DNA from 2 places in the Microbacterium sp. IO18 genome. Region 1 is predicted to be linked to the other one. Evidence: predicted binding sites of a transcription regulator. Region 1 holds the regulator's gene; the other holds the start of a gene.
The links. Region 1 encodes LexA, which represses DNA repair genes until DNA is damaged. Its sites were predicted from a motif close to TCGAACANNTGTTCGA; they were not measured.
Positions count from the first base shown of each region.

Region 2: a site for LexA is predicted at 1,680-1,695, ahead of ACLF6J_RS05690 (HNH endonuclease signature motif containing protein). Genes of this name have one in related genera too.

Region 1 covers NZ_JBMJAF010000002.1:34,311-38,728, forward strand. The annotation lists gene hisB (imidazoleglycerol-phosphate dehydratase HisB) at 1-217, opposite strand, end outside; gene ACLF6J_RS11785 (histidinol-phosphate transaminase) at 214-1,308, opposite strand; gene ACLF6J_RS11790 (LysM peptidoglycan-binding domain-containing protein) at 1,353-1,721, opposite strand; gene lexA (transcriptional repressor LexA) at 2,008-2,694, shown strand; gene metE (5-methyltetrahydropteroyltriglutamate--homocysteine S-methyltransferase) at 2,859-4,418, opposite strand, start outside.
Region 2 covers NZ_JBMJAF010000001.1:1,173,785-1,178,202, forward strand. The annotation lists gene ACLF6J_RS05690 (HNH endonuclease signature motif containing protein) at 308-1,648, opposite strand; gene ACLF6J_RS05695 (aldo/keto reductase) at 2,055-3,017, opposite strand; gene ACLF6J_RS05700 (SDR family NAD(P)-dependent oxidoreductase) at 3,118-3,852, shown strand; gene ACLF6J_RS05705 (zinc-binding dehydrogenase) at 3,952-4,418, shown strand, end outside.

The DNA of each region.
Region 1 (4,418 bases):
TGTGGTGCGCGTCGATGTCCGTGTCGCCCGAGGCCCGTACCGTCAGGTCGGTGAGCGAGTGCTTCGCGAAGGCGGTGAGCATGTGGTCGAAGAACGGCACCGAAGTGTCGATACGGCTCGCACCGGTCCCGTCGAGGTTCAGTTCGAGCTCGACGGTGGACTCCGACGTGCTGCGCACACGGCTGGCGGTGCGCGGGGTCAGTGCGGGGCTGCTCATGATGCCGATCCTATCGAGGCCAAGGCGTCGAGGAATGCGGTGGTCTCGGACTCGGTTCCTGCGCTCACTCGGAGGTGCCCGGGGATGCCGACGTCGCGCACCAGCACACCACGGTCGTACAACTGCTGCCAGGTCGCGCGCGGGTCGGCGACTCCTCCGAACAGGACGAAGTTCGACCACGTCTCGTGCGGCGTGTAGCCGAGGGCCTCTAGCGTCGCGGTGATCCTGTCGCGCTGCTCGACGATCTCCTCGACCATGCCGAGCATCACGTCGGCGTTACGTAGCGCAGCGACGGCGGCGGCCTGTGTGAGCGCGCTGAGGTGATACGGCAGTCGGACCAGGCGGAGGGCGTCGATGAAAGCAGGATCGGCCGCGAGATAGCCCACCCGCGCGCCCGCGAACGCGAATGCCTTGCTCATGGTGCGGGAGATCGCGAGGCGAGGCCGCCCTTCGAGGAGCGTGAGCGCGGAGAGCGCGTCGTGCGGAGCGAACTCCTGGTACGCCTCGTCGACGATGACGACGCCGCGCGCAGCGTCGTAGACGGCTTCGACGACATCGAGACCGAGAGGCGTCCCGGTCGGATTGTTCGGCGAGCAGAGGATGACCACATCGGGGTCAGCAGCGCGTACCTGCGCCGCCGCATCCTCGGGCGTGATCGAGTAGTCGGGCTCCCGGGTGCCGGCAATCCACCGTGCCCCCGTTCCCTGCGCGATGAGCGGATACATCGAGTACGTGGGCGCGAACCCGAAGGCGGTGCGCCCGGGTCCTCCAAACGCCTGCAGGATGTGCTGCAGCACCTCGTTGGATCCGTTGCCCGCCCAGATCTGGTCGGCGGTGAGCCCATGACCGAGGTAATCCGCGAACGCCTCGCGAAGCGTCGTGAACTCCCGGTCCGGATACCGGTTCACGTCGCGGATCGCCACCGCGATGTCGTCGAGGATGTCACTCGCGACCGCCTCCGGGATCGGATGAGTGTTCTCGTTGACATTGAGAGCGACCGGGAGAGGGGCCTGCGGGGCACCGTACGGCTTCAGCCCGCGAAGGTCGTCACGGAGCGGCAGATCGTGGAGGGAGAGCGTCACCCTTCCCATGCTAGGCCGCTGGTCGGGCGGATGACGCACATCCCGGTGAGGGCTCAGTCCACGTACTGCGCCGGGATCGCGAGCTCCTGACCGATCTGGAGCTCGCCACCACGGAGCACGTTCATCCGGCTGATCTCTCCGATGACGACGCGCGGGTCGGCGTTCGGCGCGACCGAGGTGGCGATCGACCACAGGGTGTCCCCGGGCAGGACTGTCAGCGTCTCGACACTCGCGGCGGGAGCATCGACACCGGAGGCGATGGCGCTGCCACCGCTGAGTGCCGCGAAAGCGATTCCGATGGCCAGCGGCACGGAGGCGAGAGCCAGCAGCACACCGCGACCCCGTGCCGTCAGCCGCAGTCGCGTGTGGGGGCGTGCGGGTGCCGGGAGGATCGTTGCGGTGCTGACGCTGATGCTGCTCATGTCGTGCTCCTTAGCCTGTCTCGGGGCGATGGCCCGGAGGAAGTTGGCGTAGCGTTCGCATTCCCGTCTCGGCCGGGAGCCGTGAATGCGAAGCTACGTTCCGAAGGTATCTTCGAGTTCGAACATCTGTCAAGTGTTCTTCGAAACCGGAAACGCGATTCGCCCGACACGCTCGAACAGATCTTCCAGATCGGACTGTTTCTCGGATACGGTTTCGATGAGAACACCACACCACGGGCCTCCGACATTCGAAGAGCGACGTCGGATCACGCACTTAAGGAGCACCATGAGCGAGTACTCAGCCCCCGAGTCGGAGGCACCGCGGACCCGCCGTCGCAAGAGCCTGAGCCCGAAGCAGATGGCGATCCTCGAGGTCATCCAGAATTCGATCGCCCACCACGGGTACCCGCCGAGCATGCGGGAGATCGGTGACGCCGTCGGCCTCAAGTCGCTCTCGAGCGTGACGCACCAGCTCGGACAGCTCGAGCTCAGCGGCTACCTGCGCCGCGACCCCGGGAAGACGCGCGCGATGGAGGTCCTGATCGATCTGCCCGGTGCGAGCGGCGAGAACCCGGCCGATGTCGCGACCCCCGTGGGCGATGCCGCGCTCGTACCCCTGGTCGGGCGCATCGCCGCGGGGGTGCCGATCACGGCGGACCAGCAGGTGGAGGAGATCTTCCCCCTGCCACGCCAGTTGGTCGGCAAGGGCGACCTGTTCATGCTCAAGGTCTCCGGCGAGTCGATGATCGACGCCGCGATCTGCGATGGCGACTGGGTGGTCGTCCGCTCCCAGAACAATGCGGAGAACGGCGAGATCGTGGCCGCGATGCTCGACGGGGAGGCCACCGTCAAGGTCCTGCGCCGTCGCGACGGGCACACCTGGCTGCTGCCCCGCAACTCGTCTTTCGAACCGATCCTCGGCGATGAGGCCGTCGTGCTCGGCAAGGTCGTGGCCGTGCTCCGAGCGGTCTGACGTGCTCCGCTGACCGTCGAGGCCCCCGCTGACCGTCGAGGCCCCCTCCCAGATACGTTTCTGAGAGGGGGCCTCGACGCTGCGCGGGGGTGTCGACGCTGTGCGGGGGTGTCGACGCGCTGCGGGGGTGTCGACCCTGCGCGGGGGTGTCGACCCGGGGTGGGCTACGCCCGGACGCTCACGTCCTCACGCACCCGGCGCGTCGCCTCGACGATGTTGCGCAGCGAGGCGGTCGTCTCGTCGTAGCCGCGGGTCTTCAGGCCGCAGTCCGGGTTCACCCAGAGCTGACGTGTCGGGATCTCCTCCACCGCGCGACGCAGCAGCGACTCGACCTCCTCGACCGTCGGCACGCGCGGCGAGTGGATGTCGTAGACGCCCGGACCGATGCCGTGGTCGAACCCGACCTCGGCGATGTCGGCGACGACCTCCATGCGACTGCGCGCCGCCTCGATCGAGGTCACGTCGGCATCGAGCGCCCGGATCGCATCGATCACGACACCGAACTCGGAGTAACAGAGGTGCGTGTGCACCTGGGTACCCGCAGCGGCACCACCGGTCGCGAGTCGGAATGAGTCGACGGACCAGCGGAGGTACGCGGGCTGGTCCGCCTTCTTCAGCGGCAGGAGTTCACGCAGCGCGGGCTCGTCGACCTGGATGATCGCGATGCCGGCAGCCTCCAGGTCGGCGATCTCATCGCGCAGCGCCAGCGCGACCTGGTTCGCGGTCTCACCGAGCGGCTGGTCGTCGCGCACGAACGACCAGGCGAGGATCGTCACGGGACCCGTGAGCATGCCCTTCAGATGCTTGCTCGTCAACGACTGCGCGTAGGCGGACCATCCCACGGTGATCGGCGCAGGTCGCGAGACGTCACCCCAGAGGATCGACGGGCGCGTGGCCCGGGATCCGTACGACTGGACCCAGCCGTGCTCGGTCACCGCGAAGCCATCGAGGTTCTCGGCGAAGTACTGCACCATGTCGTTGCGCTCGGGCTCCCCGTGGACCAGCACATCGAGCCCGAGGTCCTCCTGCAGGGAGACGACGCTGGCCACTTCGCGACGCAGGAAGTCGTCGTAGTCCTCGGCGGGGATCTCGCCACGGGTGAACCGGGCGCGCGCACGCCGGATGTCGCCGGTCTGCGGGAAGGAGCCGATCGTCGTCAACGGCAGCACGGGCAGGCCGAGCGCCTCCTGCGCGGTCTCACGCTCCTCGTACCCGACGCGGGAGAAGTCGGCCGTGCTGAGCGCACGATCGCGGACGGCACCGTCACGAACGCCCGGTGCGGCGAGACGATCCGCCAGCGCGGCGGACGACGCGTCGAGCTCGGCGGCGATCGACGCGCGGCCGACGCTGAGCCCCCGGGCCAGCACACCGACCTGCTGGACCTTCTGGTCGGCGAACGCCAACCACGAGACCAGACGCTCGTCGAGCCGGGACTCGTCGGTCACATCGTGGGGCACATGCAGCAGCGACGTCGACGTCGACGCGGACACGGCCGCGCCGAGCGCACGGAGGGCCTCGAGCCGGTCGAACGCGTGCGCGAGGTCGCCGCGCCAGATGTTGTGCCCGTCGACCACCCCGCCGACGAGGGTCTTGCCCTCGAGTCCTTCGGCCGGGGCGGGCACGCCGCCGCGCACGAGGTCGACGGCGATCGCCTCGATCGGCGCGGCCGCGAGCACCGGGAAGACCTCACCGAGGTCGGCGTACGGGGCGGCGACGAGGATGGC
Region 2 (4,418 bases), on a different contig from region 1:
CTGGTTAGTCTACATGCGTGGAAAAAGAGCGCAAGGGCGATTCTCCCCCGCGGTGTGCCGGACCATGCCCGGGGGCGCACCGGGCTTGACCGAGCGCGCAGGCATGAGCGCATGGACATGGGCGCGCGAGTACGAGCGCGCGCCCATGAGCAGACCAGCACATCCCGAGCCGCACACGCAGGCAGCGGTATCAGGCGTCGATGTCAGGCAGCGGCATCAGGCGTCGATGTCAGCCGTCGACGTCAGGCACCGGCATCAGACGTCGATGTCAGCCGTCGATGCCAGGCACCGATGTCAGGCGGCGATGTCAGGCGGCGATGTCGAAGCGCGCTCGACCGCCGAGGCGCGGGCTGCGCGCAGGGTCGATCGAGGCGGGAGGGATGAACCACACCCGCCCCACCGGACCGCCCCCATCGATACGGATGTCCCACCCGTTGTCATGCACTCGGTGGTGGCAGGTCTCGCACAGCAGCACGCCGTTCGACAGATCCGTCGGCCCGCGGTCACGACTCCACCACCGGATGTGATGCGCCTTCGTCATCTCCGGCGGCAACCCGCACATCGCGCAGCCCCCATCGCGCTCCACCAGCGCCAACCGTTGCGATCGCGTGAACAAGCGCTTCTCGCGCCCCCAGTCGAGCACTTCACTCGCGGCGCCGAGCACACACGGAATCACACCCCCGCCGGCGGCCATTCGTCGCGCGGCTCCGATGCTGATCGGCTGCTCGACCCCGTCGATCTCCGCAGAGCCGGTGCCGGCCTCGAGATCATCGAGGCTCATTCTCACCACGATCGTCGCTCCTGCCAGCGGCACCCTCGCTTCGCACCCGAGCACGTGGGCGGCGAACACAGCGAGCGCATCAGCCTGCAGCATCGGCACGGTGCGACGGTCGGCGTCGGGCGCGTCGGGAGCGGCCGCATCCTTCCGAGCGGCGAACGCGGCCGTCACGTAGCCACGGATCGCCGTCATGACAGGGGCAGCCGTCTCGGCATCGAGGACCGCGTTCAGATGCACCATCCCCTCACGCTCGTGGATGGTGAGTGATCGACGGGAACGCTGCTCCTCGAGTCGCGGCTCCACCCCATCCGGGTCCAGCCACGCCTCCGCCCGCACCACCAGCTTCCGCACATCGTCCAGCGCGAGCCCGCACGCTTTCTCCACCAGCACACGCTCTGCCTCGGCGACGCGCGTCAGGCCCACCGCGACGCGACATCTATCGAGCAATGAGATGATCACCGCCGCCGACTGAGCGCTCAGCATTCCCGCGCCGAGCGCCTCCCGCACGACCGGGTATCTCGCCGGCAGCGGCGCCCCCAGGAGGTCTGCACGCGGAGCAACGGCCTCCCCCACCTTCACGAGCCGCGTCGCATCACCGCGTGACACACCCACGGTCGCCGCGATCAGCGTCGCCGGATTGCGGAACCCCTGCTGCTTCGCGAGACTCTCGGCCCCGAGTTCGGGGCGGGACTCGCGAGAGATGCACGCGGCCACTTCGACGTGCACAGCATCCAGCCGGCGCTGGAGCACCCCGAGGGACGCGCTGACCGCGATGAGCTGCTCTCGCGACAACTCACCCGAGTCGTCGGCATCAGCCCACGCCGCGTCGAGACGGGACATCGCCTCATGCAACACGGCCAACTTCGACATACCCAGATTCTATCGAAGAACCGCCCTACTTTCGTAGATTTGTTCGAATGAATGCCAGCATATCGCAGACCGCCCGGGCTCCTTCAGACGAAGTCCTGCGACTGCGAAGCATCAGCCACTCGCAGCTCCACGTCTTCAGCGTCGGCTTCAGCGTCGCCAGGCTTCGCATCGGTCAAGCCACCGTCCTCCTCGACAGCCCGGCGTCTCGCATCAGCGCGTCTGTCGAGAATCAGCTACCAGCCGACGAAGAAGACCACCAGAAAGAGGAATCCACCGAAGACCACGGCCATGAGCAGCGTGGGCTCCGGGCTCATCTCATCTCCGCTCCCCCGACATCCACGGCGGATCTCGGCGCGCCTCATGTTCCCACACCGGCAGCACGCAGCCCCCAGAACCCCAGCCCCCTTCACCACGCCCCGTCGGCGCGCACCTCCCGGTCGACCCAGCAGTCGGCGAGCGCAGTCCGCACCTCGGCTCCGTGGTCTCGCGCGAGGGCGAGCGCCGCATGGTTCTCCTCGAGTTGCGCGAGGCGCGAGGCACCGAACAGCACGTTCGCGGTGGCGGGGTTCGACAGGCAGAAGGCGACGCCGAGCGCGGCCGGCGTGACCCCGAACTCTCCCGCAACCCGCGCGACCTCGGGGTACACGGCGGCGATCTGCTCCCGGATGCCTCCCACGTCGGCACCGATCTTCCGCTCGGGCATGCGTCCGGTGGCGAGGATTCCACCCTCGAACACGTCCGACGCCTGGAGCGTGAGAGTCCCCTCGGCGAACAGCGGACCATAGGCGTCCCCCTCCGCCATCGATCGCCGAGCGATCCCGTACTTCAGCTGCGCGAACACCGGACCAGCCATGCCCTGCGCCGCGGCAACGGCGAGCGCCTCCCGCGTGTGCTCGATCCGCCAGTTGTTGATGCCCCAGGAGCCCACGAGCCCCTCGGCGATCAGCTCGTTCACCTCGGCGACGAGGCGCGGCAGGTCCGGAGCGTCGAGGTAGTCCCCCACGACGAGGGTGTCGAACCGGTCGAGGCCCGCTCGCTCCAGGGACTCGACCAGTTGCGCGCGGAAGCCCTGGTTCGGCCAGTCCCACAGCCAGAGCTTGCCGCACAGCACGATGTCATCGCGGTCGACGCCGCTCACTCTCAGAGCCTGCCCGAAGAGGATGTCGGTCTTCGAGTTCTCGGAGTGCGGACCCATGTTGTAGTACGCGACGTCGAAGAAGCCGGCGTCCAGCTCGACCGCCCGGCGGATCAGCGCCACCGCGTCGTCGGGCGCCATCCGATCCCAGGTGTTCCAGGATCCGAGCGCCAGCGGGGACACCGGGGCGCTCCGGGAATCCAGCGGCTTCCAGGGATATGTCGTTTCGGGCATGAAGGCTCCTTCGCCGTCTCGAGACACGGGGTTGTGTTTTTCTATGTTTGTAGAATATAACGGAGACATCCCGTCAGAACCGCCGTCAGTGAGGACGAACATGACCGTATCCCCCCGCCGCATCCTGGTCACCGGCGGCGCGTCCGGCCTCGGCCGCGGCATCGCCACCGCATTCCGTGACCGTGGAGACGAGGTCTTCATCGGCGATGTGAACGCGGACGCCGCCACGGCAGTCGCCGCCGAGATCGGCGCCACGGCGCTCACCCTCGACATCGGCGACGAGTCCTCCGTGCGCGCCGCAGCCGAACGACTCACTGCCGACGGCGGCATCGATGTCCTGGTCAACAACGCCGGCATCGTCGCCGGCGGCGGCACCCTGCAGGAAGTCCCGGTCGACGTCGTCGACGCGGCCCTGCGGGTCAACGTGCGCGGAACCTTCCTCATGCTCCGGATCTTCGGCGCGCTGCTCGCCGACGCAGGACGCGGCGCGATCGTCAACATCTCGTCCATCGGCGCACGGCAGCCCACCCCCGGACTGGGGCACTACGAGGCGACGAAGGCCGCGGTCGACGCCCTCACCCGCACCGCGGCGATCGAGCTCGCCGCCTCGGGTGTCCGGGTCAACGCGGTCGCCCCCGGTCCCGTGCTCACGCCTCTCACCGCGGACTTTGCCTCGAACCCGCAAGCCCGTGCGGCGTGGGAGTCCCGCATCCCGCTTGGCTCCATCGCCGAGGTCGACCAGATCACCCCGCTCGTGCTGTTCCTCGCGAGCGACGCCGCCAGCCACATCACCGGAGTCTCCGTCCCCGTCGATGGCGGACAGCTCCTGGTCTGACGCGGGATCGATTCCGCGCCTTCCCGTCCCCTCCGAGGCCCCTTTCTGATCCGCCACCCGCCCCGCTGCTCCGCCACCCGCCCGCGACTGGAGAACCGCATGCCCCTCCCCACCCGCACCCAGGCCGCCGTGCTCACCGCGCACGGCGAGCCGCTCACCCTGCAGGACCTGCCTCTCCCCGCCGAGATCGAAGCGGGCGCCGCGCTCGTGCGCATCGCCTGCACCACGCTGTGCGGCACCGACATCGAGATCTGGGAGGGACGGATGACCTTCCCCGGCATGCTCCCGATGGTGCTCGGCCACGAGATGGTCGGCGAGATCGTCGCCACCGGCCCTGACACGAAGGACGCCCTGGGCCGCCCCCTCTCCCCCGGCGATCGCATCGGCTGGTCCGAGTCGACCTGCGGCGAGTGCTACGGCTGCGTGGTGCTGCGCGAGCCCGTCGCCTGCTCCCGCCGCGGGTACGGCTTCCTGCAGCGTGCGGACGTGCCTCCGTTCGCCACCGCGGGACTCTCGGAGTACGCCTATGTGACCCCGGGGGCGGCCAAGTTGCTGCTCCCGTCATC